Regions from separate parts of the Pseudoduganella sp. jia 9 genome, predicted to be linked through region 1. Evidence: predicted binding sites of a transcription regulator. Region 1 holds the regulator's gene; each other region holds the start of a gene.
The links. Region 1 encodes sigma-54, which starts transcription at its own class of promoters, with help from an activator protein. Its sites were predicted from a motif close to TGGCANGNAANCTGCTTT; they were not measured.

Region 1 (7,880 bases):
CGTCCCGTCAGCGTGTTCATCGCGCTCGGTGGCGGCACCATGCGCTCGCGCGGCATCATCGCGTGGTTCGGCGTGCGCGGCATCGGGTCGCTGTATTACCTGGCGTATGCGATCAACCATGGATTGCCGGAGCCGCTGGCCCGCAGCATGATCGGCATGACGGTCGCCGTGATCATGCTGTCGATCGTCACGCATGGCACCAGTGTCACACCGCTGCTCGACCGTTTCTGGCGGCGCTGAGCGCGATCTTTTCCTGCCGTTTTAAGGTATCATCCCGCGCATGCGCATCGTCCTCATTACCGGTATTTCCGGCTCGGGCAAATCGGTGGCCCTGAACGTTCTCGAAGACACCGGCTATTACTGTGTAGATAACTTGCCGCCAGCCTTGCTGGCCAATCTTGTTGCCACCCTGGCCGAGGAGGGCACCCCGGCGCTGGCCGTGGCGGTCGACGCCCGCAGCGCGGCTTCGCTGGCCAGCCTGCCGGGCGACGTCCGCAAGCTGCGCGAACTGGGGCATGACGTGAAGATCATGTTCCTGACCGCGAATACACATTCCCTGGTCGCGCGCTTCTCGGAAACACGCCGCAGCCATCCGCTGTCGCACGAGCTGCATCCCGGCAAGAACCCGTCGGCGCGCCGCACGCTGATCGAATGCATCGGCGAGGAGCGCGAGCGCCTGTCCGCGATCGAGCAGCTGGGCCACGTGATCGACACGTCGGAAATTTCCGCCAACAAGCTGCGTGCCTGGATCAAGGAACTGGTTGAAAGCGAGAACGCGCCGCTGACGCTGTTCTTCGAGTCGTTCGCGTTCAAGGTAGGCGTGCCGCAGGATGCGGACTTCGTGTTCGACGTGCGCGCGATCCCGAATCCGTATTACGACCTGGCGCTGCGCCCGTTGAACGGCCGCGATGCGCCCGTGATCGCATTTCTCGATGCGCAGCCCAGTGCCGAAGAAATGTTCGGCGATATCCGTGGCTTCATCGAAAAATGGCTGCCAGCGTTCAAGACCGATAACCGCAGCTATTTGACGGTCGCCATCGGCTGCACCGGCGGCCAGCACCGCTCCGTGTACATGGCCGAGCGGCTCGCGCGGCATTTCAATGCGGCGGAACGCGTGGTGCTGCGCCATCGCGAGCAAAACTAAGTCAGCCGATGTAAGGAGTGTGCGCTTGCAGGCGCACATCGCTGCGCTTACCTCCAGTACGGCGCGACATTCCCGGCAATCCGCTTGAACTCCGCCTCGGTCAGGGGCAGTTGCCGGAACGCGGCCCAGCTCTCGCGCGGCCGCAGGTTCTTGCCCGCCGCGGCATCCGAGCCGAACAGGATGCGTTCGGCACCGATCTGGCGGATGCGCTGTGCCAGCTTTTCCCGCTGTTGCGGCGTGATGTCCGGATTGGCCATCGTGGCGGCGTCGAACCAGAGCCGTTTCGTGCGCGGATCGCGGGCGGCCATGGCGTCGGCCAGCACACCCAGCGCTTCGTCCGACGGTGCATCTCCATAGCCGGGGCCGGTGCCTGCCAGGTGTGCGACCTGCACTGTCACGTCCGGCGCGGCGGGCAACAGCTGTTCGAGGAGGATGCGGGCCTGGGCGGCGCCATACGGCCGGTGCTTCGATACGGATGCCCGCATGTGCACCGCGATCGCCATCTTCTTCGCATTGGCCGCGGCGAATACCTGCCGTAGCCGCGCGGCGTGTTCGGGCAACTCCAGCTGCACGTCCGAATTCCCGAAATGCAGTTTCAGGCCATGCTTCAGGCCGGGCAGCGCGGCGCAGCGTTCCAGTTCTTCGAGCGCATATTCCTTCAGCGGATTGACGCTGCAGAAGGCCAGCAGCCGGTCAGGGTATAGCGCGGCCTGCGCGCCGTTGAAGTCGTTCTCGGCGCGCACTTTCATATACTCGTCCTCGATCTTGCGCGCCGGACTGCCCCACACGTAGGCGACGGACAGCAGCACGGCACGGCGGATGCCGGCGGCGTCGAGCAGCGCGATCATGTCCTTCGCCGTAATCACGGAGGGCCCGCCGGCCCCGGTGTCGAGCAGCCGCGCCATCGCCGGACTGAACAGGTGCTGGTGGTGGTCCACCAGGGGTGCGTCGGCCGGCGGCACCGCCGCCTGCATGGTGTTGGCCGGCGCATCGTGGGCCCAGGCGGGAAGTGCCAGCGAAGCGGCGGCGAATGTCAGGAAATCACGGCGGTTCATCAAATATTGCTCCGGGAGACACCGTCCTCCAGGACGGTGAGAATTGACGGCAGGCTCACAGGTGGCGCAGCGGATGGGCCCAGGCAGGCCATGCCGGTTCGAAGAAGCGGTCCACCATCGCGTCGCTCACTTCGTCCAGCGACGGCGGATTCCAGCGCGGCGTATTGTCCTTGTCGATTGCCAGCGCACGCACGCCCTCGATCACCTCGCCGTGCTCGAACGTGCGGCGTACCAGGTTGCGCTCCATCCGCAGGCAGTCGGCGATGCCCATTGTTGCGCCGCGCCGTATCATCTCGGCTGTCACGCGCATCATCAGCGGCGAACGCCGCGCCATCGCGGCCAGCGCGTTCTGCGCGAACGGGTGATCGTCGCGGCGCAGCGAGGCGACGATGTCGGTCACCGAACGGTGCGCGAAATGGTCGTCGATCAGTGCACGGTGCGCCTGCAGTTCCGATGCGCCCGCCTCCCCGCGGAGCGGCCGGGCGAACATGGCGACCGCTTCGCGCAGTCCGGCACCGGCGGTGGACCCCACCAGGTCGGCCAGCAGCGGCAGCTCGGGGGCGGGAACGTAATGATCGGCCAGGCCGCAGTACAGCGCATCGGCAGGACCGATCATCAGCGCCGTGAGCGCCAGGTAAACGCCCAGCTTGCCGGGCGCACGCGCCAGGAAATAGCTGCCACCCACGTCGGGAAACAGCCCGATGTTCACCTCGGGCATCGCCAGCCGGGTGCGGTCGGTTGCCACGCGCACGCCGCATTGCGGTCCGCCCTGCGCGATGCCCATGCCGCCGCCCATCACCACGCCGTCCATCACGGCCACGTAGGGTTTCGGAAAGCAATGCACGAGGTAATTCAGCGCATATTCCTCGGTAAAGAAATCTTCGATCAGGGCACTGCCGCGCTGCGGCGTGGCGCTGCCGGCGGCATGGAAGAAGCGGACGTCGCCGCCCGCGCACAGCGCCCTGTCGGAGCTGCTGCGGATGACAACGGCGGCAACGTCCTCGTCGTCGCGCCAGGCCAGCAACGCGCCCGTGATCGCCCGGATCATCTCGAGCGACAGCGCGTTCAACGCCTTCGGCCGGTCGAGTGTGATGAAGCCGGTGCCGTTACGCACCTTGATATGGACGTGGTCGGTCATGGTGTCTCGCATCGTTGTCGTTATTGGCCTCATTCTAGCCATGGATGCGAACCATGTGGGATAAACGTGGGATGTACGCAAGACCTGTGTGCAGGGCGCGCATGCAGGCGCCACATATAACAAAGGGCGCATCGTGCGCCCTTGTGTTGCAGCAGTCGAGGGACTGCGACCTGCGACCGTCGTTATGCGGTCGACGCGGGATTTTCGGTCTCGCTCAGGTACTTGATGGTTTCATGATTGTGGTTCTGCACTTTATCCTTGTGCTTCATGACCTGGCGGTCCAGCTTGTCGATCAGCGTGTCGATGGCCGCATAAAGATCCTGCGCGACGCTTTCGACGAACACGGTCTTGCCCGACATCCGCAGGTTGATCTCCGCTTTCTGTCTTTTCTCTTTCTCGGTGAGATTATCTACACTCAGGATCACACTGACATCGATCAACTGATCGAAATGGCGTCTGACGCGTTCCAGCTTGTTCTGCACATATTCGCGAATGGCAGGGGTAACGTCGATATGGTGTCCACTGATGGTCAGATTCATACACACACTCCTAAAGAAGATATTACAGGTTCGTGCGTTCTCCACCAAGCAAGTAAGGCGGCGCAGAGGAACCCAAGCACTACCAGGATTTGCTGCCAGGGTTTTGCTTACAGGGATTTGCGGAGGCTGACCGGGGGAATTTTCAATGCTTCGCGATATTTGGCAACAGTGCGTCGCGCAATCACCATGCCTTGTTCACCCAGCATGTCCGCAATCTTACTGTCGGATAAAGGGTTCTTAGGGTCTTCGGCTCCTGTGAATTGCACGATCAGCGCCCGGATCGCAGTCGAGGATGCTTCCCCGCCAGCTTCGGTTGCCACGTGGCTGCCAAAAAAATACTTCAACTCAAACATGCCATGCGGAGTCAGCATATATTTTTGAGTTGTTACCCGAGAGATAGTGCTCTCGTGTAGGCCCAGTGTATCAGCTATTTCACGCAACACAAGGGGTCTCATTGCCACCGCGCCATGCGAGAAAAAGTTCTTCTGGCGCTCGACGATGGCCTGGGCCACGCGCAGGATCGTGTCGAAGCGCTGGCGCATATTCTTGATCAGCCACTTGGCTTCCTGCAGCTGGGCATTCATCTGGGTTTCACCCTTGCCCTGCTTGAGCAGGCTGGCGTACAGCGCGTTGACGCGCAGGCGGGGCATCACATCGTTGTTCAATGTGACGATCCAGCCATTGCGCCCCCGCTTCACCACCACATCCGGTACCACGTAGTCTGACACGTCGGCCGCGAACGCGGCGCCCGGATGCGGGTTGCACTGGCGGATCACCGCCTGCGCCTCGCGCAAGTCTTCGTCGTCGCAATCGAGTGCCTTCTTCAGCTTGTTGAAGTCGCGCTGGGCGAACCATTGCAGGTGGTTTTCAACGATGCACAGGGCCATGCGCCGCGTCACCAGCGGCACATTCGGCATGCGCCGGATCTGCAGGGCCAGGCATTCGGATGCACTGCGCGCGCCGATGCCCGCCGGGTCGAAGCTCTGCAACATCTTCAGCGCGGTACGCAATTCGTCGGTCTCGATTTCCAGTTCTTCCGGCAGCCGCGCGTGGATCTCCTCCAGGCTCTCCTCGAGGTAGCCGTTGTCGTCGAGCGCATCGATGATCAGCTCCACCAGTGCCCGGTCGCGCGATTCGAGCACGGTCACGCGCATCTGCTCCATCAGGTGCTCGCGCAGGCTGCGGTGGCTCGCTTCGAGCTGGGGGCGGGCATCGTCGTCGTCCGGGCCCTTGCCGCTGCCCGCACTGCTCCAGTCGGTATCGCCGGTGCCGGCATCGAGCCCCTCGCCACCGCCATCGAACGGCTCGGGTTCGGGCGTCGCCGGCGCATCCTGCGGTGGCCCGCCTTCCGGTGGCGCTTCGCCGGGGGCCTGCGCGGTGTTGATGGCACCGTCACCCAGCAGGCGCACCGAGCGGTCGAGCGGGTCGTCGAGCCGCTCGAGCAGCGGATTATCGGTCAGCAGCTGTTCCAGTTCCTGGTGCAGCTCCAACGTGGACAATTGCAGCAGCCGGATCGACTGCTGCAATTGCGGCGTCAGCGCGAGGTGCTGGGAAGTGCGCAGTTGCAAAGACTGTTTCATAGCTGATTAATGCCCGGTCACATGCGGAAATGTTCACCCAGATATACCCGGCGTACGGACTCGTCGGCAATGATATCGTCGGGTCGGCCGGAGGCCAGTACGCTGCCCTGATTGATGATATACGCCCGGTCGCAGATGCCCAGCGTTTCGCGCACGTTATGATCCGTGATCAACACGCCGATGCTGCGCTCCTTCAGGAAGCGCACGATGCGCTGGATCTCGATCACGGCGATCGGGTCGACACCGGCAAACGGTTCGTCCAGCAGCACGAAGCGGGGGTTGGTCGCCAGCGCACGGGCGATCTCCACGCGGCGCCGTTCGCCGCCGGACAGCGACAGCGCCGTGTTCTCGCGCAGCTTCTCGATCTGCAGGTCGGCCAGCAGCGCGTTCAGGCGTTCGTCGATCGCCGCCTTGCCCAGCGGCTTGCCGTCGACCTTCTGGATCTCCAGCACGGCGCGGATGTTCTCTTCCACGGTCAGCTTGCGGAACACCGACGCTTCCTGCGGCAGGTACGACAGGCCGAGGGTGGCGCGCTTGTGGATCGGCAGGCTGGAGATGTCGGTGCCGTCGAGGTCGATGGTGCCGGCGTCCGACGCGACCAGGCCCACGATCATGTAGAACGACGTGGTCTTGCCGGCACCGTTCGGCCCCAGCAGGCCGACCACTTCGCCGCACGCCACCTGCAACGACACGTCATGCACCACCTGGCGCTTGCCGTAGCTCTTTTGCAGGCCGCGCACGATCAGCGTGCTGCTGCAGTTTTCCTGCACTTGCGCCATTTAATTCCCCGCTGCCGGCGCGGCCGGCGGTTGCGTTGCGGACGGCGCCGCCGGTGCGGTGCGCTTCGGCTGGATCACCATGGTGCCGCGCCCGGCGCCCGGCTTGTCGGCGCCGCTGCTGGTATTGCGCACGCTGAAGAACTCGCGGCGGCTGTCGTACGAGATGAATTCGCCCTCGACCTCATCGCTCGGCTTGCTGCCTTCCAGGCGGCGGATCTTCGCCTTCGAGTACATCTTCACCAGCTCGGCCTTCTCGTCGTACTCGATGCGGTCGGCTTCGCCTTCCATCCACTGGTCGCCTTCGCCGTCGCGCTTCTGGCGGAACGTGACCTTCTTGCCGCCGCCGGTCAGCGTGGCCAGCTGGTAACCGTCCGGCGTGTAGGTAACCACCGCCTTGTCGGCCTTCATCCGCAGCGTGCCGCGCGTGAGCGTCACGTCGCCGGTGAATGTATAGACCTGCTTGACGTCGTCCGCATCGAGGCGTCCGTAATTGATCTCGGTAGGCTTGTACGAATCGGCCTTCTCGGCGGCGGCATGACCCGCAACGCCCAGCAGCATCAGCGCCGCCAACATGAGTTTCTTCATCTTCGATTCCTATGCGATTGTGATCCGCCTCATTGGCGCGGCCGGGGTGGATACACGATGGTGCCCTGGCCGAGCTGCAGCTGGCGCGTGGCATTGTTGGCCCGCATGCCGATGCCGGTGGCGGTGGCGCCGCCGCTCTGCATGCGCACCGGCAGGTCGGTTTCCATACGGTCTTCGTCGGGGTAGATCGTCAGCTTCTCGGTGGCCAGGTGCATGTCCCGCGCGGCGGGCGACGCGACCCGGTGGATGTTCACGTTCTTCGTCAGCGTGATGCGCGTGTTGTCCTGGTCGACCCTGGCATGTTCGGCGCGGATATCCATCGGCGGCCTGTCGCCGGAAAGACTGCGCACCACCGGCTTGTCGATGTCCGCCGAATCGTCGGACGGACGGTGTGTCAGCCTGTCGCCCGAGATGATGTAGCCGGGCTGCCCCGTTTCCGTCATGCGCACGAACGAGAAGCGCTCCACGATGTGGTCCGGTTCATCGACCTTGATGCCGGCTTCCATTTCCTCGCCGGCCCGGTTCATCAGCTCGAGCAGCCAGAACGATCCCAGGGCGCCGAACAGCGCAAGGATCATGCCGATCGACAGGCGGTAGCGGTGTGCGGTTCGCTGGTTGCGCATGGCTTCTCCGTTTCTCAGGCCAGGAACTGGGCCATGACTCGCTCATAGTTGTTCTGCGCCCGCAGCACGAACTCGCAGACTTCGCGCACCGCGCCGTGGCCACCGCGATGCTGCGTGACGTGATGCACGCGCGCCAGCACTTCCGGCCGTGCATTCGGCACCGCCACGGCAAAGCCGACACGCGACAGGATCGGGATATCGACCACGTCGTCACCGATGAAGGCCACCTGCTCCGCGGACAGGTTGAGCTGCTCCAGCAACGCCTTGAACGGCGTCAGCTTGTCGTGGCCGCCCTGGTGCACGAATTCGATCGCCAGGTCCCTGGCACGGGCCACCACCTGCGGCGAACGCCGCGCGCTGATGATCCCGGTCAGCACGCCCGATTCCTGCAGCAGCTTGATGCCCAGGCCATCCTGCACGTTGAATGTCTTGAACGC
Region 2 (7,880 bases), on a different contig from region 1:
ATGCAGCTGGCGCGCGATCCAGCCATGCGCACTCGCGGCATCCTTGACGATGCCCTGCTCCAGCGCCGCTTCCAGCCCCTGGGAATAGCTGTAGGCGCCGATCGGCAGTTGCGGGCTGGCGAACTGCAGCAGGTGCAGCAGCTGCGCGGCGGCGATCATGACGCGGCCTCCTTCGGATCGCCCGGGCGATGGATCTTCTGGCGCAGCGGAACCGGCGCCAGCGGCCCCTGGCCGTGATCATGGTGGTGATGACCGCCGCCGAATCCCGCCGAATACGCTCCCGACTCGGGCTCGAACGGCGCCTGCTCCTCGGCCACCGTGGCGCCCAGGCCGTGCAGCATGTCCTTCAGCACCGCGTCCGCGCGGATGCGCAGGAAGCCGTCGCCCACCTGGGCCTGGGTGTGGCGGTTGCCAAGGTGGAAGGCGCAGCGCAGCAGCGCCTGCGCATCGGGCGCGGTCACCCGGTACGTGGCTTCATGGGCAGCCACCACCTTCACGACGCGCCCATCCTCGCCGGTCAGCAGGTCGCCGCCGCGCAGCACGGTGCCGCGCACGGTGAAGATGGCGACTTCCTCGCCGGTGTCGAGCGCGGCGCGCAGCCGGCATTTTTCACGCAGTTCGTAGGGCAGCACGAGCGATGCGTCGACGCACTCGGCGTTCGTCAGTTTGGTATGCAGGGTCAGCATGTTCGATGCACAGGTCAGAAAAGGAAATAGCGCTGCGCCATGGGCAGGATGTCCGCCGGTTCGCAAACCAGCAGTCGCCCGTCGGCGCGCACTTCATAGGTTTCGGGATCGACTTCCATGACCGGCGTGGCGCCGTTGTGGATCATGTCGCGCTTGCGGATGTTGCGGGTATTCTTCACCGGGATCAGCGTCTTGCTCAGTTGCAGCCGCTCGCCGATGCCGGCGTCGAACGCGGCCTGCGAAACAAAGGTGAACGATTTTTTCAGGCCGCCGCCGAAGGCGCCGAACATCATCCGGTAGTGCACCGGCTGCGGCGTGGGAATCGACGCGTTCGGGTCGCCCATCTGCGCCGCCGCGATCATGCCGCCCTTCAGGATCATCGATGGTTTCACGCCGAAGAACGCCGGCTTCCACAGCACGATGTCGGCGATCTTGCCCACTTCCAGCGAGCCCACCACGTGCGACACGCCATGCGTGATGGCCGGGTTGATGGTGTACTTGGCGATGTAGCGCTTCACCCTGAAGTTGTCGTTGCGGGACGAATCCTCCGGCAGCGAGCCGCGCTGCACCTTCATCTTGTGCGCCGTCTGCCAGGTGCGCAGCACCACTTCGCCGACCCGGCCCATCGCCTGCGAGTCGGACGACATCATCGAGATCGCGCCGATGTCGTGCAGGATATCCTCGGCGGCGATGGTCTCGCGCCGGATGCGCGATTCGGCGAAGGCCACGTCTTCCGCGATGGCCGGATCGAGGTGGTGGCACACCATCAGCATGTCGAGGTGTTCATCGAGCGTGTTGACGGTGAACGGCCGGGTCGGATTGGTCGATGACGGCAGCACGTTCGATTCGCCGACGGCGGCGATGATGTCCGGCGCATGGCCGCCGCCCGCCCCTTCGGTGTGGAAGGTGTGGATGGTGCGGTCCTTGAACGCGGCCAGCGTCTCCTCCAGGAAGCCGCCTTCGTTCAGCGTGTCGCTGTGCAGCGCCACCTGCACGTCCATCCGCTCGGCCACCGACAGGCAGTTGTCGATCGCCGCCGGGGTGCTGCCCCAGTCCTCGTGCAGCTTCATGCCGATGGCGCCCGCTTCGACCTGCTCTTCCAGCGGCCGCGGCAGCGAAACATTGCCCTTGCCGAGAAAGCCCAGGTTCATCGGGAACGCATCGGCCGCCTGCAGCATCGAATGGATGTGCCACGGCCCCGGCGTGCAGGTGGTGGCCGCCGTGCCCACGGCCGGGCCGGTGCCGCCGCCCAGCATCGTCGTCACGCCGCTCATCAATGCCTCCTCGATCTGCTGCGGGCAGATGAAGTGGATGTGGCTGTCGATGCCGCCGGCCGTGACGATCATGCCTTCGCCGGCGATGATCTCGGTGGCGCCGCCGATGGCCATCGTCACGCCAGGCTGGATATCCGGGTTGCCGGCCTTGCCGATGCCGGCGATGCGGCCGTTCTTCAGGCCGATGTCGGCTTTCACGATGCCCCAGTGGTCGACGATCACGGCGTTCGTGATCACGGTATCCATCACGTCGGCATGCACGCGCTGCGACTGGCCCATGCCGTCGCGGATCACCTTGCCGCCGCCAAACTTCACTTCTTCGCCGTAGATGGCGTAGTCCTTCTCGATCTCGATGAACAGCTCCGTATCGGCGAGGCGGATGCGGTCGCCCGTGGTGGGCCCGTACATCTCCGCGTACGCGCGGCGGGAAATGATTGCCATCTGATCTCCTTGTTATTTATGTCGGGTCTGGTTCATTTTTCAGCTTGCCCATGACCTGGCCGGCAAAGCCGTAGATCTCTCGGTTGCCTTCCACCGCCACCAGTTCGACGGTGCGCTGCTGGCCCGGCTCGAAGCGCACGGCGGTGCCGGCGGCGATGTTGAGCCGCTTGCCGTAGGCCTTCCAGCGCTCGAACGACAGCGCGTTGTTCGCCTCGAAGAAATGGAAGTGGGAGCCGACCTGGATCGGGCGGTCGCCCACGTTGGACACGACGATCGTCACGGTTTCACGGCCGTCGTTGATCGGCAGGTCGCCGTCCTCTAATCGGTATTCGCCCGGGATCATGTTTCACCTCACGGTATCGGGTTGTGGACGGTCACCAGCTTGCTGCCGTCCGGGAAAGTCGCTTCGACCTGGATGTCGGGAATCATCTCGGGGATGCCGTCCATCACCTGGTCGCGGGTCAGTATTTGTGTGCCCTCGGACATCAGCTGCGCCACGGTTTTGCCGTCGCGCGCGCCTTCCATGATGGCTGCCGAGATCAGCGCCACCGCTTCGGGGTAATTGAGTTTCAGGCCGCGTGCCAGGCGGCGTTCGGCCAGCAGGCCGGCGGTAAAAATGAGCAGCTTGTCTTTTTCGCGGGGTGTCAGGTCCATGGGTATCCTTGTCAGTGCGCAGTGCGCCGGTCAGGTGCGCCAGCTGCGCAGGTCGATGGCGGCGCGGCCCAGCAGCGCGGGGCGCACGATGCGCCAGGCCGCCAGCATCATTTCGCGCGCGGCCTCGCTGTCGTGGCCGAGCCAGCGCACGCACAGCACGTGTTTCATCTGCGTTACGCCATAGCACGGGTCGTCGGCCAGTGCGCGCAATGCCGCCACCGTCTCCGCCGCCACCGGTTTGCCGACGGCAAGCAGCATTGCCGACACCGTGTGGCCATTCAGCCCGAGCGGGCTGGCAATCGCTTCGGGCGTCAGCGCGCCCTGCTCCCACCACAGCAGCCGGCCGCCGCGGCGCACCGAGGTGCGCTGGTCGACGCGGCCCTTTGCAAACGCTTCGCCCGAGGCGCGGCGGCCCAGGCACAGGATCTCGCAGCCGAGATAACTGGCGTCGGCCGCCAGCGTGACATGGTGGTCGAGCTCGACGTGGGCATCGTTGAAGAAGATGGTTTCCTGCGGCAGCCACTCCAGCGCACCGCCGGCCTCCACCGACAGGTCGACGCGCTGGCGCGATACGCGGCCATTGGCGCGGTACCACTTGGCGGCGCCGGGCGACGTCAGCAGTGCATTGCTGCCCTGATTCAGGTGCGCGGTGACCGCAAGCTGGTCGCCGCCGACCACGCCGCCGGGCGGGTGCACCACGATGGCGTGGCAGATCGACGGATCTTCCGGGTACAACGGTTTCTGCACGCGCAGCGGGCCGCTGTGCTCGCGGCGGGTCAGCCGGGTGGTATCGCTATCTCGGGTAAAGCCAAGCGTGAGCCGGGCCTGCCACGCCGCCGGGTGCGGAGGGGCGTGATGCGGCGGGAAAGGCAAGCGTTCCGTACAGTCGGGCATGAGGCGGTTTTCAACGATGACCCTGCACTTACAGCAAGTTGCGTGCCAGAATTTTCGGGGCCAGGCGGCCCCGCGATGCACCACGGCAGAGCAGACGCACTGCCGTGGTGCAAATCAGGTGACAATTCTCACCGCAGGTCGACGGGTTCGCTTTCGTCCAGCGTGTAGCGCACATTGCGCAGGCCATTTACGCGCAGCAATTCGCGTACCGTCAGGCCGGCGGGATCGGCGCTCTGGCGGTTCTGGCGCTGCTCGTTGCGGATGATCTCGCCGGCGATTTCGATATCGCGCAGGCGGTAAGGCGTATTGACGACCAGCGGTTGGTCGGCGTCGTTGTACCAGATCTGGTAAAGCGGCATGGCGGAATTCCAGTGAAGTTGAGAAAGAATGCTGTTGAGAATGGTTGCACCATTATGACGACAATTCGGCAAGATGACGCACGAAGATTCATTAACGAAGCAATAACGCAACGATATGGTGCAGGCGCCACCTGCCGATTGCGCTGCGCGCCGGTCATGCGCAGACGATACCGCTCGGCGGCGCCAGCCGCATCACCCGTACGGGCCTTTTCCACCCTCCCCGATGAACCGGTCGATCCTGGCCTTCAGCACGGGCAGCGGCACCGAACCCAGTTCCAGCACCGTGTCGTGGAAGGCGCGGATGTCGAACTTCTCGCCCAGCGCCGCCTCGGCCTTGCGCCGTGCCTCGATGATCGCCATCTGGCCCAGGTAATACGACAGCGCCTGCCCCGGCCACGAGATATAGCGGTCCACCTCCGTGGCCACCTCGTGCCGGGACAGCGCGGTGTTGTCCATCAGGTAGCGCAGCGCCTGCTCGCGGGTCCAGCCTTTCGCGTGGATGCCCGTATCGACGACCAGCCGCGAAGCGCGCCAGGCCTGGTAGCTCAGCATGCCGAACACTTCATAGGGCGTTTCGTAGATGCCCATTTCCGTGCCGAGCCGTTCCGAGTACAGCGCCCAGCCCTCGCCGTAGGCCGAGATATACGCGTTGCGGAACGGCGGACGGCCCGCCTGCTCCATCGCCACCGGCATCTGGAACGCATGGCCGGGCGCCGATTCGTGCAGGGTCAGCGCGGGCAGGCTGTACAGCGCGCGCGACGGCAGGTCGTAGGTATTGACGAGGTAGACGCCGGGACCGCCGCGGCCGGACGTGTAGTACGGCGCCTGGTCCGGCGGCACGGGAATGATGGCGAAGCGGCTGCGCGGCAGGCGGCCGAAGTAGCGCTCGGCCTTGCCGTCGAATTTCTTGGCGACCCAGGCGGCGCGCATCAGCAGCTCTTCCGGCGTCTTCGCATAGAAGCGCTGGTCGGTGCGCAGGAACTGCAGGAAGGCCGGCAGGCCGCCGGTGAAGTTCACCTGCTTCATCACGTCCGCCATCTCGGCGCGGATCTTCGCCATTTCGGCCAGGCCGATGCGGTGGATCTCGTCGGCGCTCAGCTGCGTGGTGGTGTACTCGACGATCTTCGACTGATAGTACGCCTTGCCGTCGGGCAGGCGTTCGGCCGCCAGGGTCTCGGTGGCGCGCGGCAGGTACTCGTCGCGCATGAACTTCAGCAGTTCCGCGTGGGCGGGGATCACGCGGTCCCCGATGGCCTTCAGGGCCGCGGCGCGCAGGCTGGCCTGTTCGGCCGCCGGTATCGTCACGGCCATCTCCTTGAACGGCAGGTAGAACGGCGTGTCGGCCGGCTGCGCACCGGCGACGCCGGCGATCGTGGCCTCGCGCCCGGCCAGCGTCACCTTCGGCGGCGTGAAGCCGCGCGCCAGGCCGGCGCGCATGTTGGCGACCTGCTCGCGGAAATAGCGCGGCACGTCGTTCAGCTGGGCCACGTAGTTGACGTAATCCTGCTTCGTACGGAACGGCTTCCTGGCCTCGTACGTCATGTTGAACCAGAACGAGGAATCCGCGTTCAGCGGCTTTTCGTATTCGCGGAAGCGCGCGTTCGCCACCAGCGCCGCGACCTGCGCGCGGTAGACGGCGAAATTGATGCGTTCGTCCGCCGACAGGCTCTCTTCCGCCACGCCGTCGAGCTGCGCCAGCACGCCCTCCCAATGGGCCCGGCGCGCCTGCTGCGTGGCCGCGTCCACCTTCGGCAGGTCGGCGCGGATGCCATTGGTGTCGTCTTCCTCGTTCTCCAGCCGCTGCTGCAGGCGCCACTCCCATTCGCCCGTATAAATGGCGCGCAGCCGGGCATCGCCGTCGCCCGGGGCGGCGGGTGCCGCATGCGCCGGGGCGGCCGCCAGCAGGGTGGCGAGCAGGCAGGCGGCAAGCGCCGCGCCGGTCTTCTTCATCGGTGTTCCTTGTCGGTTGAATTCAGGTAGTCGCTGGCCATGGCCGTGCTGAGGAACAGCTTGCCGTTCAGCGTGTCGAGCAGCGTGCTGTCGCGCAGCCGGTCCATCACCGGGCCCTTCACTTCGGCCAGGTGCAGGCCGATGCCGCGCGCGCGCAGGCCGGCATTGAGTTCGGACAGCGCGAACAGCGCCGTGGTATCGATCGAGCTGACGGCCAGCATCGTCAGCACGAGATGGCGGGTGGCCGGGTGGGCACGCAGCTCGTCCTCGATGCGCTCGTTGACCGCCTCGACATTGCCGAAGAACAGGTTGGCATCGATGCGCAGGATCAGCACGGCTTCCGATCGCGTGGCGGCGTAGCGGTCGACATTGCGGAAGTGCTCGGTGCCAGGGATGCGCCCCAGCACGGCGATGTGCGGCCGGCTGGCGCGCCAGATCAGCGTCCCCATCGACAGCACCACGCCGACGATGACGCCCGCCTCCACGCCCAGCGCCAGCACGCCGACGCAGGTGACCAGCCAGGCCAGCGCATCGCCGCGGTCGTAGCGCCAGGCCGTCCGCAGGGTGTCGAGTTCCAGCAGGCCGAGCACGGCCACGATGATGGTGGCCGCCAGCGTCGGCAGCGGCAGCAGCGCCAGCCAGCCGGTGGGCAGCAGCAGCGCCACGGCCAGCAGAACGGCGGAGATGACGCTGGCCAGCGGCGTATTCGCGCCGGCGGCGAAATTGACGGCCGAGCGCGACAGGCTGCCCGTGACGGGAAACGCGCCGGACACCATGCTGGCGACATTGGCCGCGCCGAGTCCCACCAGCTCGCGGTTCGACACCAGCTTCTCGCCCCGTTTCAGGGCCAGCGTCTGCGCCGCGCTCATGCTCATCAGGAAGACCACGAAGCCGATCAGCAGGCCCGGCTGCAGCAGCTCGCGCCAGTGCGACGGCGACGTGGCCAGGTTCAGTTGCGGCAGGCCCGCCGGCACCGGCCCGGTAAGGCGGATGCCATGGGCGCCATCGGCACCATAGGCTGCAACGGCCGCGGTGGCGGCCAGCACCACCACCATCGGCGCCAGTTTCGACAGCACGTCCGCCGCGCTGGCCGCCATGCCGAGGCGCTTGAGCAGCCTGGCCAGGTGGCTGCGCGCGAGCATCAGCAGCGCCAGCGATGCCAGGCCGAGGATCGCGCTTGGCAGGTGCGGGTGCTGCATCGGTCCGCCCAGCAGCGGCTTTACCTGGCCCCAGGCGATCACCAGCGACGAGCCGACGGTGAAGCCGCTCATCACCGGCCGCGAGAAAAAGTTGGCGAGAAAGCCCAGCCGCAGCAGCCCGCACAGCAGCAGCACCGCGCCCGCCACCAGGGCCAGTTGCGCCGCCAGCACGCCGTGCAGGCCGGGGACGCCGCCCGCCAGCGGCGCGATCGCCGCGCCCGTCATCAGCGACACGATGGCCATCGGGCCGACCGATTGCGTCATGCTGCTGCCGAACAGCGCATAGACCAGCGGCGGCAAGATGCTCGCATACAGCCCGGCCACCGGCGGCAGGCCGGCCACCAGCGCATACGCCATCCCCTGCGGCACCAGCATCATGGCCACGACGATGCCCGCGCCGATATCCCCGGGCAGTGCCGCGCG
Region 3 (7,880 bases), on a different contig from region 1:
GCGCCTTCACGGCATGGCTGGCCAGGCCGCGGCTCTTGTTGAAGTAGCCCGTCTCGATCGAGCGGTCATAGCGCTGGCCCTGGGATACGTAGGGGCCGGTGGTGTGGTCGTCGACCTCCGCGTTCTGGGCATAGATGCGCGATTCCAGTTTGTCGAACAAGGCGGCCTTGCCGATGAATTCATGGTCGAGCGAGAAGCGGTTGCGCCGCGTTTCCGATTGCTGGCCGACGCCGGCGGGATACAGCGCGCTGGTCTTGTTGAGGTAGGCGCGCGTGTGGCTGGCCTGGTAGGCATCCACGGTGGCGGTCAGCTTGTGGCCGGCCAGCGGCGACCAGGCCAGCTTGGCCAGCAGAGCGTCGGAACTCCAGTCGTCCGGGTTGGCGACGGCGCTGCCTTCGGATTCGTATTCCTTGCCGTCGCGGTGCACGAACAGCGTGAGGATCTGCAGGCTGCCGGCCTGCGCGGCGCCAGTCAGCGCTTGCATGCGCATATTGTTCGAGCCGTCGTAGCCGAACTTGTAGTCGGCGTGGACGGGGCGGCCGGCGTCCAGGTAATCCTCGGGCGCCTTGGTGGTGAACTGCACCGCGCCGCCCAGGCCCGGCGTGCCGGGGCCGGTGCCGATATTGCTGGTCGTGCCGGAGATGATGTTCACTTCGCGGAACGTCTCCGGATCGAAGTAATCGCGGCCGATGCCGAAGCTGTTCAAGGTGGAGCCGTCGGGCTTCGGTGCCGCGTCGGGCAGCGAGATGCCGTCCAGGTCCATGCTGACGCGGTTGCCGTCGATGCCGCGGATGTTGAAGCCGGTGTTGCCGCTGCTGTCCCACACGCTGCCGGAGCCGCTCGCCGCGTTCGGCACGCTGACCAGCGGCGCGTAGCGGGCGATGTTCTGCATGTTCTGCGCCGCCTGGCGTGTCAGGTCGTCCGCCGTGACGGTCGTGGTGGTGCCGGCCTTCGCCGCGGTGGCGTCGCGCGCCGCGGTCACGGTGATTTCGCCAAGGGCCGAGGTGGCCGATGAGGGAGCAAACGAGGTGGCTTGTGCGTGGGCCAGCGGCGCCAGCGCGGACATCATCAGCGCCGGCAGCAGGCGCCGGCGCGCGGTAAGTGCATCCATGGTGTTCCAGTCAGGGAGTCAGTTGGAAGCTGGCGCCTGAAATGGAACAGGTGGCTGGCAAAGATCGCCATCTTAATGCGAATGATTCTTATTTGCAAGCAGAGAATGTTGCGAAATTGAATCGTTCACTTACTGCGCCGTACGTTCAGAACATACCGCGACGGCGTGGCCGATCCGCGACGGCGTGGCCGTCAACCGGCGATGGTTTCCCGCTCCGGCGTGGCGCTGATCTTGTGGATCGACAGGTCGGCGCCGTCGAATTCTTGTTCGGGATCGAGCCGCAGGCCGACGGCCACTTTCAGCACGCCGTACACGAGCGCGCCGCCCACGGTGGCGACGCAGATGCCCAGCAGGGTACCGGCGACCTGCGATATCAGCGACACGCCGCCCAGCCCGCCCAGTGCATGGCTGCCGAAGATGCCTGCCGCGATACCGCCCCAGGCGCCGCACAGCCCGTGCAGCGGCCAAACGCCCAGCACGTCGTCGATCTTCCAGCGGTTCTGCGCCAGCGTGAACATGATGACGAAGATCGCCCCCGCCACCGCGCCGGTCGCCAGCGCGCCGAGCGGGTGCATCAGGTCGGAGCCGGCGCACACCGCCACCAGGCCGGCGAGCGGGCCGTTGTGCACGAAGCCGGGGTCGTTCTTGCCGAGCACCAGCGCGGCCAGCGTGCCGCCGACGAGGGCCATCAGCGAATTGACGGCGACCAGGCCGTTGATCTTGTCCAGCGTCTGCGCGCTCATCACGTTGAAGCCGAACCAGCCAACCGCAAGGATCCATGCGCCCAGCGCCAGGAACGGAATATTCGACGGCGGGTGCGCCGAGATGCGGCCATCCCTGCCATAGCGCCCGCGGCGCGCTCCCAGCAGCAGCACGGCCGGCAGCGCGGCCCAGCCGCCCACGGCATGGACGACGACCGAGCCGGCAAAGTCATGGAACGGCGCGCCGAAGGTGTGCTCCAGCGTAGCCTGGATGCCGAGGTTGCCGTTCCAGGCAATGCCTTCGAAGAACGGGTAGATGAAGCCGACCAGCAGCGCCGTGGCTACCATCTGCGGATAGAATTTCGCGCGCTCGGCGATGCCGCCCGAGATAATCGCCGGAATGGCGGCGGCGAATGTCAGCAGGAAGAAGAACTTGACCAGGGCATAGCCATTGTTCGCCACCAGCGTATCGGTCGGCCCGAAGAAGTGCACGCCATACGCGATGCCATAGCCAACGGCGAAGTACGCAATGGCCGACACGCAGAAATCGACCAGGATCTTGACCAGCGCATTGACCTGGTTTTTCTTGCGCACCGTGCCCAGTTCGAGGAACGCGAATCCCGCATGCATCGCCAGCACCATGATGCCCCCCAGCAGGACAAACAAGGCATCGCCACCGCTCTTGAACGACTCCATCGACCGCCACTCCCCAATTAAGTGCAAAAGCACAAAGAGAGTGCAAGAACCGTGCCTTTCAGAACAATGAGGCTCGTCACTGGTGCGAAATATCAAACAAAGATACTTCGCACCCTTTCGATAACTCGACAGCACCGCCATGGTGCGTCCTGCGCCATTTTGGCGCCGAACAAAACTGGGGACGTACCCCTGTTTTACGGAAACTCTATCGCAGGGCTATCGACAGCCGAAACGGGGGACGTACCCCTGTTTACTGGCACTAATACGCATGGGCTATTGCTGGAAGTTTCCTGAAAACAGGGGTACGTCCCCAGTTTTCTCCCAGTTTTCAGCGAGCGGGTTTGGCGGGTTCGGCGGGGGGCGGTGGAGCGGGCGTGGCGCCGTCGCCCGGGATCTGGCCCTTGCGCAGGATTTGCACGTAGATTTCGTTCTGCTTGATCATCGACAGCTCGTAGCGCGCGCGTTCCTCGACGGCGCCGGTACCGTCTTTCAGGTCGCGCACTTCGGAGTCGAGCTTGGCATTGCGGCGCCGCAGTTCGTCGTTCTTTTCATGGGCGGCATCGACCTGCTGCTCCAGGTCGCCCACCCGGAGCCATCCGCCCTTCCCCAGCCATAAGGGATACTGAATCAGCAGCAGCAGTGCCGCCAGGGCGAGGGTAATCAGACGCATGGATATAAAAGAACCGGCCGGGAAGCCCGGCCGGTGTCATAGTGGTAAAGGATGCTGTGTTACTTCAGGGGCATTTTACTTGAGTCGCGTTGACTTCAAACGCATTTACTTCAAATTGTAGAATGCATCGCGGCCCGGATAGGAAGCGATGTCGCCCAGGTCTTCCTCGATGCGCAGCAGCTGGTTGTACTTGGCCATGCGGTCCGAGCGGGACATGGAACCGGTCTTGATCTGCAGCGCGTTCAGGCCCACGGCGATGTCGGCGATCGTCGAATCTTCCGTTTCGCCCGAGCGGTGCGAGATCACGGCGGTGTAGCCGGCGCGCTTGGCCATCTCGATGGCGGCGAACGTTTCGGTCAGCGTGCCGATCTGGTTGATCTTGATGAGGATCGAGTTGGCGATGCCCTTCTGGATGCCTTCCTTCAGGATCTTGGTGTTGGTGACGAACAGGTCGTCGCCCACCAGCTGCACTTTCTTGCCCAGTGCTTCGGTGAGGATCGCCCAGCCTTCCCAGTCGCCTTCGTGCATCGCGTCCTCGATCGAGATGATCGGGTACTTGTCGCACCAGGTCGACAGCAGGTTGGTGAACTCGGTGGCCGTCAGGGACAGGCCCTCGCCTTCCAGCGCGTACTTGCCGTCCTTGTAGAATTCGGAAGCGGCGCAGTCCAGGCCCAGCGCGATCTGCGTGCCCGGCTCGTAGCCGGCTTCCTCGATGGCCTGGATGATCAGCTTGATGGCATCTTCATGGTTCGCCAGCGACGGTGCGAAGCCGCCTTCGTCGCCCACCGCGGTGCTCAGGCCCTTCTTGTGCAGGATCTTCTTCAGCGTGTGGAACACTTCGGCGCCGTAGCGGATTGCTTCCTTGAAGGTCGGTGCGCCGACCGGGATGATCATGAATTCCTGGATGTCCAGGTTGTTGTCGGCGTGCGCGCCGCCGTTGATCACGTTCATCATCGGCACCGGCATCTGCATCGAGCCCGAACCGCCGAAGTAGCGGTACAGCGGCAGGCCGGCTTCTTCGGCGGCGGCCTTGGCGACGGCCATCGACACGGCCAGCATCGCATTGGCGCCCAGGCGCGATTTGTTCTCGGTGCCGTCCAGGTCGATCAGCGTGCGGTCCAGGAAGGCCTGTTCATTGGCGTCCAGGCCCATGATCGCTTCGGAGATCTCGGTGTTGATGTTCTCGCATGCCTGCAGCACGCCCTTGCCGAAGTAGCGCTTCGGATCGCCGTCACGCAGTTCGATGGCTTCGCGCGAACCGGTCGACGCGCCCGACGGCACGGCGGCACGGCCCATCACGCCCGATTCCAGCAGCACGTCGCACTCGACGGTTGGATTGCCGCGCGAGTCGATGATCTCGCGGCCGATGATATCTACGATTGCACTCATGTGTAGTCTCCAAAGTTGGGGGTAACAGGCAGGCGCGACGCTGGACTTCGCTGCAGGCATCGCTGCAGACATGGCTGCATGACGCTGTTTCACGCTGTTGCATTGTCCGGCGCGCAAAATTGCAGCAAGGGTAACAGAGGATGGCCATGTAGGGAAGCGCGGCGGCTTACTACAAAACGCAAAACGGGCCGCGCAGCCTGTAGCTGCGCGGCCCGTTTCAAAGGCAACGGACAACGATTATTCGAAGCTGTTCTCGAGGAAGCCGGACTTCTTGGTGATGCGATCGAGTTCGATCAGCGTGGACAGCAGTTCCTTCATGCGGCCCAGCGGCACGGCGTTCGGGCCGTCCGACAGCGCGGTGGCCGGCGTCGGGTGGGTTTCCATGAACAGGCCGGCCACGCCCACGGCCACCGCCGCGCGCGACAGCACGGGCACCATGTCGCGCATGCCGCCCGACGAGGTGCCATTACCGCCCGGCAGCTGCACCGAGTGCGTCGCATCGAACACCACCGGCGCGCCGGTTTCGCGCATGATCGCCAGCGAGCGCATGTCGGACACCAGGTTGTTGTAGCCGAACGAAGCGCCGCGCTCGCAGGCCATGAAGTTGTCTTCGTTCAGGCCCTTCGCCCTGGCGGCGGCACGGGCCTTGTCGATCACGTTCTTCATGTCGTGCGGCGCCAGGAACTGGCCCTTCTTGATGTTCACCGGCAGGCCCGACTGCGCGCACGCGTTGATGAAATCGGTCTGGCGGCACAGGAAGGCCGGCGTCTGCAGCACGTCCACCACCGACGACACGATCTCGATTTCCTCGATCGAGTGCACGTCGGTCAGCACCGGCACGCCCAGTTCGCGCTTCACGTCGCCCAGGATCTCCAGGCCCTTCTCCATGCCGGGACCGCGGTACGAGGTGCCCGAGGAACGGTTGGCCTTGTCGAACGACGATTTATAGATGTACGGAATGCCCAGTTCGGCCGTCATTTCCTTCATGGCGCCGGCCACGTCGAACGCCATCTGGCGCGATTCGATCACGCAGGTGCCGGCGATCAGGAAGAACGGCTGGTCGAGGCCGATGTCGAAATTGCAGAGTTTCATGCCGCATCTCCTTTCGGTTCGCCTGCCGCCTTGTGGGCCAGTGCTGCCTTGATGTACGACGTGAACAGCGGATGGCCGTCGCGCGGCGTCGACTTGAATTCAGGGTGGTACTGCACGCCCATGTACCACGGGTGCGCATTGTCGCCCGTGCGCGGCAGTTCCATGATCTCGCACAGGTCTTCGGTCGGCGTGCGTGCCGCCACCACCAGGCCCGCTTCTTCGACGCGCGACAGGTAATGGTTGTTCGCTTCATAGCGGTGGCGGTGGCGCTCGGTGACCACGCCGCCGTAGATGTCGTGCGCCAGCGTGCCCGGCTTGACGGCGCAGGCTTGCGCACCCAGGCGCATCGTGCCGCCCAGGTCGGAATTCACGTCGCGCTTTTCCACCTTGCCATCCTGGTTCTGCCATTCGTCGATCAGCGCGACCACCGGCTGGTCGGTCTGCGGTTCGAACTCGGTGGAGTTGGCGTTCGCCAGACCCGCCTTGTGGCGCGCGTATTCGATCAGTGCCACCTGCATGCCCAGGCAGATGCCCAGGTACGGCACCTTGTTTTCGCGGGCAAACTGCGCCGCGCGGATCTTGCCTTCCACGCCGCGCTTGCCGAAGCCGCCCGGCACCAGGATCGCATCGTATTTCGCCAGCGCTCCGGTACCGTTCGCTTCGATCTCTTCCGAATCGATGTACTCGATATTGACTTTGCTCTCGGTGTGGATGCCGGCGTGGCGCAGCGCCTCGGTCAGCGACTTGTACGACTCGGTCAGTTCGACATACTTGCCGACCATGCCGATCGACACTTCCGCCTTCGGGTGTTCCAGCGCGTGGATCAGCTTCGTCCACACGGACAGGTCGGCCGGAGCCGGGTCGATATCCAGCGCTTCGCAGATGATCGCGTCGAGGCCCTGGTCGTGCAGCATCTGCGGCACTTTATAGATGGTGTCGACGTCCCACACGGAGATCACGGCCCGTTCCTCGATGTTCGAGAACAGCGAGATCTTCGCGCGCTCGTCTTCCGGGATCTTGCGGTCGGCGCGGCACAGCAGCGCGTTCGGCGAAATGCCGATCTCGCGCAGTTTCTGTACCGAGTGCTGGGTAGGCTTGGTCTTCAGTTCGCCGGCGGAGGCGATGAACGGCACCAGCGTCAGGTGCACGAAGGCGCAGTTCTTGCGGCCGGCGCGCAGGCTCAGCTGGCGCGCCGCTTCCAGGAACGGCAGCGATTCGATATCGCCGACGGTGCCGCCGATTTCGCACAGCGCAATGTCGTAGCCTTCCGCGCCGCGGCGGATGTAATCCTGGATTTCGTTCGTGATATGCGGGATCACCTGGACCGTCTTGCCCAGGTATTCGCCGCGGCGTTCCTTGCGGATCACGGATTCGTAGATCTGGCCGGTGGTGAAGTTGTTCACCTTGCGCATGCGGGTGCTGATGAAACGCTCGTAGTGGCCGAGGTCCAGGTCGGTTTCGGCGCCATCGTCGGTAACGAAGACTTCGCCGTGCTGCATGGGGCTCATCGTGCCCGGGTCCACGTTGATGTACGGGTCCAGCTTGAGCATGGTGACTTTGAGGCCGCGCGATTCGAGAATAGCGGCGAGGGAGGCGGCGGCAATCCCCTTACCAAGGGACGACACGACGCCACCAGTGACGAAGACAAATTTGGTCATTGCGAGATCGGGCGCCGGAAAGGCGCCATGCGGGAAATTGAAATTATAGCTTAATTCGGCGGCTTCATCATCGGCAGGCGCCCTTGTTCCCCCTCTGCCGAGACGCGGCAATTGTGCGGGAACGAACAGACTATGGGGCTGCCCCGGCGGAAAATATCTTTATTTCAACAGGAGGCGACCATGAGTTTCGAACGCGATGGATACGGCAACTACGTGGACCAGGGACACCAGGGCCCAGGGCCGCGCCTGATGGGCGCCGACACGCTGATCGGCGATCACGTGCACAACATGCAGGACGAGCACCTCGGCACCGTGAAGGAAATCATGCTCGACATGCAGAGCGGCCAGGTAGCCTATGTGGTGATGGCATCCGGCGGCGTGCTGACGATCGGCGAAAAGCTGTTTGCGGTTCCGTGGGAAGCGCTGGCGCTGGATACGGCGAATCACCAGCTGCGCCTGAACATCGACAAGGATCGCATCGAGAACGCGCCCGGCTTCGACAAGGACCGCTGGCCCGACATGGCCAACAGTGCGTGGGCCGATGAAATCCACAGCTATTATGG
Region 4 (7,880 bases), on a different contig from region 1:
GCACGCTCGGCTACCAGCCCGCGACCCGCAGCATCAACAGCTTCGAGGAAACCGAAGACGGCCACTGGCGCAGCCTGAACCGTGTCGACGAAGGCAAGCTGTATAAAAAATGCGGCAACTATGTCGAGCACAACGTCTGCAACTGGATGCTGCCGGCGGACGATCCCCACGAGCTGTGCGCATCTTGCCAGCTGACCGTCGTGATTCCGGCGCTGTCGTCGGAAAAAAACCACGTGTTGTGGGCCCGCCTCGAAACGGCCAAGCGCCGCCTGCTGTTTTCGCTGGCCACGCTGAACCTGACGCCCGCCTCGAAGGAAGAGGAACCGGAAACCGGCCTGGCCTTCCAGTTCCTGGAAGACGGCGTCACCGACCAGTGCGTGATGACCGGCCACGCCAACGGCCTGATCACGCTGAACATCGCCGAAGCCGATCCGGCCGAACGCGAACGCACGCGCGAGCAGATGCACGAACGCTACCGCACGCTGCTCGGGCATTTCCGCCACGAGAGCGGCCATTATTACTTTGACCGTCTGGTCGTCGACAGCGAGTTCATCGACGGCTTCCGCGCCCTGTTCGGCGACGAGCGCCAGGATTACGGCGAGAGCCTGAAACGCCACTATGCCGAAGGGCCGGTGGAGGACTGGGAATCGCGTTTCGTCAGCAGCTACGCCAGTTCGCACCCGTGGGAAGACTGGGCGGAAACCTGGGCCCACTACCTGCACATGATGGACACGCTGGAAACCGCGCACGCGTGCGGCCTGTCGCTGACGCCATCGAAACCGCTCGAACCGTCGCTGGACATCACCGCGCCACCCACCAAGGTCGCCTCGTTCGGCGACACGCTGAACGACTGGTTCGCGCTGACCTACGTGCTCAACAGTCTGAACCGCAGCATCGGCATGCCGGACTCGTATCCGTTCAAGCTCAGCACGCCGGTGCTGGAAAAGCTGGAATTCGTGCACAAGGTAGTGCGCGCCCAGCGTCCGCGCACTTCACGGCGAGCCATGTAGCAGTTCGACGGAAACTTCCATTTCATTGCGCACCAGCGGCGGCCCGAACCGGCTGAAGATCGCCACGTTGGCGGCGTCGTGGCCGCGGGCGATCGTCACACGGCCGCCGCGCGGGCCATCCTGCGTCGGATCGAAGGTATACCAGCGCCCGCCCACGTAAGCCTCGAACCACGCATGCAGGTCCATCGGTTCCAGCCCGTGCAGGTAGCCGGCGACGATGCGCGCCGGAATGCACAGGCTGCGGCACAGGGCGATGCCCAGGTGCGCCAAGTCGCGGCAGACTCCCTCGCGCCGCTCGTTGACGTCGGTCGCCGCCATGTGGCTGTACGACGATGCCGGATTGAAGCGCACCTCGCTGCGGATCCATTCGGTGATGCGGGCCACTTGGTCGTACCCCGGCGCGACGCCGGCAACGATTTCGGTGGCCATCTCGGCAAACAGCTCGGATTCGCAATAGCGGCTGGGCAGCAGGTACGTCAGCACCTCGTCGGGCAGGTGCTGCACTTCGTCGAACGGCGCGCCCGGCGCGACATCGATCGTGGCGGCCGTCATCACGTCGGCCGAGGTGTAGATCGAGAAGGCGCCGGGCGGCGCCACCAGGCGCTGGCACAGGTTGCCATAGGCATCGGTAAATTCCATCGCCGGCACGCCGGGCGCCAGGTTATAGCTTTGATGCGTCACCCATTGCAGCGCGTCGCTGCGCGGGCGCAGCATCAGGATGAACGGTGTCGGCTCGGCGACGATGAAACTCAGGTTGCAACGGGTGCGCAACAACATGGCAGGCTCGCTTTCAGCTATCGACATAAGCGCACCAATATAGCGCGAGAGTTGTAATTATTGCCACTCTGGTGCGGCGTGTCATTTGCTGGTGCATAAGTGTGACACCGGCAGGGCAAGCGCGACACCTTACGCATGGTCTTCCGTCTCCGCCGGCACCAGGAAATCGCTGCCGATACCGTTGCCGATCTGTTCGATCGCAGCCAGGAACGCCGTCAGGAAATCATGCAGGCCTTCTTCCAGGATGTCGTCGATCACGGCAAGACGTACCTTGGCGTGCAGCTTGCCGGCCAGGCGCTCGGTCTCCTGCGACACGTCGTTGCTGATTTCCTGCAGGTTGGCCACCACGGCGGCCAGGCAGGCCACCAGCGAGCGCGGCATCTTCTCTTCGAGGATCAGCAGCGCGGCCACGCGCGACGGCGTGATGGCATCGCGGTAGACCTTGCGGTACGTCTCGAACGCCGACACGGAGCGCAGCAGCGCCGCCAGGTAATAGAACTCGCCCTGCGGCCCCGCCTTGATCGCATCGGAATCGAGGAAGCGGAATTTCACGTCGAGGATGCGCGCCGTGTTGTCGGCCCGCTCCAGGAAGGTGCCGAGGCGGATGAAGTTGAATGCACCGTCCTGGAACATGGTGCCCAGCGTGACACCGCGCGACAGGTGCGAGCGGTGCTTCACCCACTCCAGGAACTGGCCGGGCTGGTGCTCGAACATCCGGCTCCGCAGGTGCTGCTGCAGCTCGATCCAGGTGGTGTTCTCGGTCTCCCACACTTCAGTGGTGAGGGTGCCGCGCACGGCCCGGGCATTCTCGCGCGCCGCCGTCAGGCAGCTGGCGATCGACGAAGGATTGTCCGGATCGCGCACCATGAAGTCGATGACTTCCTTCTGCGTCAGCGCGCCGTACTTGGCGTCGAACTGGCTTTCCAGTTCCGACACGCCCAGCATGGTGCGCCAGCCCTGCTGCACGGCCAGCGGCGATTGCGGCATCAGCGAGTACTGCACGCGCACGTCGAGCATGCGGGCGGTGTTCTCGGCCCGTTCGGTGTAGCGGGCCATCCAGAACAAATGATCTGCGGTGCGGCTCAGCATGTCAGTTCTCCAGTATCCAGGTGTCCTTGGTGCCGCCGCCCTGCGACGAATTCACCACCAGCGAGCCTTCCTGCAGCGCCACGCGGGTGAGCCCGCCCGGCACCATCGTCACCGTCTTGCCCGACAGGACAAACGGCCGCAGGTCGATATGGCGCGGCGCGACGCCCGACTCCACGTACGTCGGGCAGGCCGACAGCGCCAGCGTGGGCTGGGCGATGTAGCCCGCCGGGTTGGCCAGCAGCCGCTCGCGGAACGCCTCGACCTGGGCGCCCGTCGACGCCGGGCCGACCAGCATGCCGTAGCCGCCGGCGCCGTGCACTTCCTTCACCACCAGCTCGGGCAGGTGCGCCAGCGTGTAGGCCAGGTCTTCCTTCTTCCTGCACTGGTAAGTAGGAACGTTATTGAGGATCGGTTTTTCGCCCAGATAAAACTCGATCATGTCGGGCACGTAGGGGTAGATCGACTTGTCGTCGGCCACTCCGGTGCCGATCGCGTTGGCCAGGCCCACCCGGCCGGCGCGCACCGCTTCCATCAGGCCGGGCACGCCCAGCGTGGACTCTTCCCGGAACGCGCGCGGATCGAGATAGTCGTCGTCGATGCGGCGGTAGATGACGTCGACCCGCCGCGCGCCGCGCGTGGTGCGCATCCACACGGTTTCGTCCTTGACGAACAGGTCCTGCCCCTGCACCAGCGACACGCCCATCTGCTGGGCCAGGAACGCATGCTCGAAATAGGCCGAGTTGTGCATGCCGGGCGTCAGCACGACCACGGTCGGATCGGCGCTGCCCAGCGGCGCCACGGTGCGCAGGTTATCGAGCAGCAGGTCGGGATAATGGTCGACCGGCGCCACCCGGTTGCTGGCGAACAGCGCCGGGAACAGCCGCATCATCATCTTGCGGTTTTCCAGCATGTAGGAGACGCCGGACGGCACCCTCAAATTGTCTTCCAGCACATAGAACTCGCCCTCCCCGGCCCGCACGATATCGACGCCGGCAATGTGCGCATAGATATCGGCAGGCACGTCGACGCCCTGCATGGCCGGGCGGTACTGTGCATTGTTAAGGATCTGCTCGCGCGGGATGATGCCCGCCTGGAGGATTTCCTGGCCATGATAGATGTCGTGCAGGAAGCGGTTCAGCGCGGTGACCCGCTGCACCAGGCCGGCCTGCAGCTTGGCCCACTCGGCGGCGTGGATCACGCGCGGGATGATATCGAACGGAATCAGGCGCTCCTTGCCGGCGGTGTCGCCATACACGGCAAACGTGATGCCCACGCGCTGGAAGATCAACTCGGCTTCGGTGCGCTTCTGGTCGATCTGGCCGGGTGGCTGCAACGCCAGCCAGTCCGCGAACGCCTGGTAGTGCGGGCGCACGGTTGCCTCGGTGGAATACATTTCATCGTAAAAGTTCGGCATCGATTCCTCCTCGTAGCAAGAGTGCTAACAAGAAACGTGCCAGGGGTAAGACGTCCATGTAATGACAGCGGTCGAGCCGCAGGGGTCTGTCCCCGGTAAGTGTTGGCCTGCGTGCTTGCCAGCGGCTTTTTGAGGGAACTGACCCCGGTGTTGTTCGCATGTCGAGTGCGCTGGCAAAAACTGGGGTCAGTCCCCTCAAAACGCCAACTACCGGGCTGGCGGCCAACACTTACCGGGGACAGACCCCTGAGACTCCACCGCTAACGCGCGCATCCAACACCCCTGCCCCCACCCCACCCCGCTCCAAATAGATTGCCTTTATTGCAGGTACGAATCATGCTTGATGCATCTCATACCGCGCCCCTTTCGAAAGGCACTCCCGCATGGCTATCCGTATCGCGCTGCACCACAAGACCAGTTACCGCTATGACCGCCTGGTCAGCCTGTCCCCCCATGAAGTGCGCCTGCGTCCGGCGCCGCACGCGCGCACGCCGATCCTGTCGTATTCGCTGTCGGTCACGCCGCAGGAACACTTCATCAACTGGCAGCAGGACCCGTACGGCAACTACATCGGCCGCTTTGTCTTCCCCGAAAAATCGGACACGCTCGACTTCACGGTCGACCTGGTGGCCGACATGACCGTCATCAATCCGTTCGACTTCTTTGTCGAGAAGTATGCGGAGACTTTCCCGTTCGCCTACCCGCCGCAGCTGACGGCCGAACTGAGCGCCTACCTGCAGACGGAACCTTCCAGCCCGCTGGTAATGGAATGGGTGACCGCGGCACGCCGCGACCTGCTGGCCAAGCCGATGGGCACCAACGACTTCCTGGTCGCCGTCAACCAGCGCCTGCAGCGCGACATCGCCTACCTGCTGCGCATGGAGCCCGGCGTGCAGGCGCCGGATGAAACGCTGCAGAAGCGTTCCGGCTCGTGCCGCGACACCGGCTGGCTGCTGGTGCAGATCCTGCGCGAGATGGGCCTGGCGGCACGCTTCGTGTCCGGCTACCTGATCCAGCTGCGCGCCGACCAGGAAGCACTCGACGGCCCAAGCGGCACCGACGTCGATTTCACGGACCTGCACGCGTGGACCGAGGTGTACATCCCCGGCGCCGGCTGGATCGGGCTCGACCCCACCTCCGGCATGCTGGCCAGCGAAGGCCACATTCCGCTGGCCTGTACCGCCCTGCCCTCGTCGGCGGCGCCGGTTTCCGGCTTCACGGACAAGGCCGAAGTCACGTTCTTCCACGAGATGACGGTCACGCGCATCCACGAAGACCCGCGCGTGACAAAACCGTACACGGAAGCGGACTGGCAGAAGATCGACCGCCTCGGCCAGCAGGTCGATGCGGACCTGAAGGCCCAGGACGTGCGCCTGACCCAGGGCGGCGAGCCGACCTTCGTGTCGATCGACGACATGGACGGCCCCGAATGGAACACCCAGGCCCACGGCGACAAGAAGCGCGAGCTGGCGGGCAATCTGATGCACCGGTTGAAAAACCACTTTGCGCCGGGCGGCATGCTGCACTACGGCCAGGGCAAGTGGTACCCGGGCGAACCGCTGCCGCGCTGGGCCCTGAATATCTACTGGCGCATCGACGGCCAGCCGATGTGGCTCGACGCCTCGCTGTTCTCGGATGAACACATCGACGACGGCTATGGCCCCGACGATGCCGGCCGTTTCACGACAGAGCTGGTGAAATCGCTCGCCCTGCCCTCCAACAGCGCCATCCCGGCCTACGAGGACGTGCTGCTGCAGGCACAGCGCGAGCAGGCGCTGCCGCGCAATCTCGATCCGCTGGACGCCGACCTCACCGCGCCGGAAGAACGCCGCCGCCTGGCCCGCCTGCTCGAACGCGGCCTGGGCGAGGTGGCCGGCTACGTGCTGCCGCTGAAGGCCAAGGACTACGATCCGGCCATGATCGGCACCGTCTGGCAAACGTCGCCGTGGCCGATCCGGCGCGAGAACCTGTACCTGATCGAAGGCGATTCGCCGATCGGCCTGCGGCTGCCGCTGGCCACGCTGCCATGGGTGCTGCCGGAAGAACGCGAGGACGAATACGACGTCGACCCGTTCGCGCCACGCGCCGCGCTGCCGGTCGAGGAACGCAAGAAGGAAAAGGAGAAGCGTCCGATCCTGGGCCTGGCCGCGGGCAAGGCTCCTACTGACAAAGCGGCGGACAAGGCGCGCAGGCCGGTCGTCGAACCGATCCGGCCACCCCGGCCGGCCGAACCGGCATCGCGCGACGTGATCCACACCGCGCTGTGCGTCGAAGTGCGTGCCGGCCGGCTGTACGTGTTCATGCCGCCGCTGAAACGCATCGAGGATTACCTGGCGCTGGTGAGCGCCGTCGAACGCACCGCGGCCAAGCTGGCGATGAAGCTGCGCATCGAAGGCTACGCGCCGCCGCGCGACCCGCGCATAAAACTACTCAGCGTGACGCCCGATCCCGGCGTGATCGAGGTGAACATCCATCCGGCGGCCAGCTGGAACGAGCTGGTTTATAACGTGTCGACGCTGTACCAGGAAGCCCGCCTGACCCGGCTGGGCACCGAGAAATTCATGCTCGACGGCCGGCACACCGGCACCGGCGGCGGCAACCACGCGACGCTGGGCGGCGCCACCGCCGAAGACAGCCCGATGCTGCGCCGCCCGGACCTGCTGAAAAGCCTGATCACCTACTGGCAGAACCACCCGGCCCTGTCGTACCTGTTCTCGGGCACGTTCATCGGGCCGACCAGCCAGGCGCCGCGCGTGGACGAAGCGCGCGACGACAACCTGTACGAACTGGCGATCGCCTTCCAGCAGATGGACCAGGTGCTGCCGACGCTGCACGAAGGCGACAAGCCGTGGATCGTCGACCGCCTGCTGCGCAACCTGCTGGTGGACCTGACGGGCAACACGCACCGCTCGGAATTCTCGATCGACAAACTGTATTCGCCGGACGGCCCCACCGGCCGCCTGGGCCTGGTGGAATTCCGCGCCTTCGAGATGCCGCCGCACGAGCGCATGAGCCTCCTGCAGATGCTGCTGCTGCGCGCCCTGGTCGCGCGCTTCTGGCGCCAGCCCTACCAGGCCAAGCTGGTGAACTGGGGCGTGGCCCTGCACGACCGCTGGATGCTGCCGCATTTCGTCGCCCAGGACATCCGCGACGTGGCCCGCGACCTGCGCGCGCACGGCTACGAATTCGAGGACCACTGGTTCGAGCCGTTCATCGAGTTCCGCTTCCCCCGCTTCGGCACTGTTGTTTATGAGGGCGTGGAAATGGAACTGCGCCAGGCGATCGAGCCGTGGAACGTGCTGGGCGAGGAAGTCAGCGCCGGTGGCACCGCGCGCTATGTCGATTCGTCGGTGGAGCGGATGCAGCTGCTGGTGCGCGGGCTGACCAACGGCCGCCACGTCATCGCCTGCAACGGCCGCATGCTGCCGCTGCACCCTACCGGCATTCCGGGCGAATACGTGGCCGGCGTGCGCTTCCGCGCGTGGAGCCCGTGGTCGGCGCTGCACCCGACCATCCGTGTGCAGGCGCCGCTCACCTTCGACCTGGTCGACACCTGGAGCGGGCGCGCCATCGGCGGCTGCACGTACCAC

Region 2: a site for sigma-54 is predicted at 3,980-3,997, ahead of ACY34H_RS04160 (urease accessory protein UreD). Genes of this name have one in related genera too.
Region 3: a site for sigma-54 is predicted at 2,548-2,565, ahead of ACY34H_RS24515 (ammonium transporter). Genes of this name have one in related genera too.
Region 4: a site for sigma-54 is predicted at 4,315-4,332, ahead of ACY34H_RS22420 (circularly permuted type 2 ATP-grasp protein). Genes of this name have one in related genera too.

The regions. Positions count from the first base shown of each region.
Region 1 covers NZ_JBUPWE010000004.1:286,734-294,613, forward strand. The annotation lists gene ACY34H_RS06180 (cation:proton antiporter) at 1-240, shown strand, start outside; gene rapZ (RNase adapter RapZ) at 281-1,144, shown strand; gene ACY34H_RS06190 (amidohydrolase family protein) at 1,192-2,199, opposite strand; gene ACY34H_RS06195 (enoyl-CoA hydratase/isomerase family protein) at 2,255-3,337, opposite strand; gene hpf (ribosome hibernation-promoting factor, HPF/YfiA family) at 3,520-3,876, opposite strand; gene ACY34H_RS06205 (RNA polymerase factor sigma-54) at 3,984-5,456, opposite strand; gene lptB (LPS export ABC transporter ATP-binding protein) at 5,474-6,235, opposite strand; gene lptA (lipopolysaccharide transport periplasmic protein LptA) at 6,236-6,820, opposite strand; gene lptC (LPS export ABC transporter periplasmic protein LptC) at 6,850-7,443, opposite strand; gene ACY34H_RS06225 (KdsC family phosphatase) at 7,458-7,880, opposite strand, start outside.
Region 2 covers NZ_JBUPWE010000003.1:194,556-202,435, forward strand. The annotation lists gene ACY34H_RS04135 (urease accessory protein UreF) at 1-156, opposite strand, end outside; gene ureE (urease accessory protein UreE) at 156-686, opposite strand; gene ureC (urease subunit alpha) at 701-2,401, opposite strand; gene ACY34H_RS04150 (urease subunit beta) at 2,418-2,744, opposite strand; gene ACY34H_RS04155 (urease subunit gamma) at 2,753-3,055, opposite strand; gene ACY34H_RS04160 (urease accessory protein UreD) at 3,086-3,949, opposite strand; gene ACY34H_RS04165 (hypothetical protein) at 4,078-4,308, opposite strand; gene ACY34H_RS04170 (DUF885 domain-containing protein) at 4,501-6,258, opposite strand; gene ACY34H_RS04175 (SulP family inorganic anion transporter) at 6,255-7,880, opposite strand, start outside.
Region 3 covers NZ_JBUPWE010000020.1:52,472-60,351, forward strand. The annotation lists gene ACY34H_RS24510 (TonB-dependent hemoglobin/transferrin/lactoferrin family receptor) at 1-1,111, opposite strand, end outside; gene ACY34H_RS24515 (ammonium transporter) at 1,303-2,508, opposite strand; gene ftsB (cell division protein FtsB) at 2,837-3,178, opposite strand; gene eno (phosphopyruvate hydratase) at 3,284-4,567, opposite strand; gene kdsA (3-deoxy-8-phosphooctulonate synthase) at 4,805-5,659, opposite strand; gene ACY34H_RS24535 (CTP synthase) at 5,656-7,317, opposite strand; gene ACY34H_RS24540 (PRC-barrel domain-containing protein) at 7,498-7,880, shown strand, end outside.
Region 4 covers NZ_JBUPWE010000017.1:40,993-48,872, forward strand. The annotation lists gene ACY34H_RS22405 (zinc-binding metallopeptidase family protein) at 1-1,010, shown strand, start outside; gene ACY34H_RS22410 (transglutaminase domain-containing protein) at 993-1,787, opposite strand; gene ACY34H_RS22415 (alpha-E domain-containing protein) at 1,917-2,876, opposite strand; gene ACY34H_RS22420 (circularly permuted type 2 ATP-grasp protein) at 2,878-4,290, opposite strand; gene ACY34H_RS22425 (transglutaminase family protein) at 4,674-7,880, shown strand, end outside.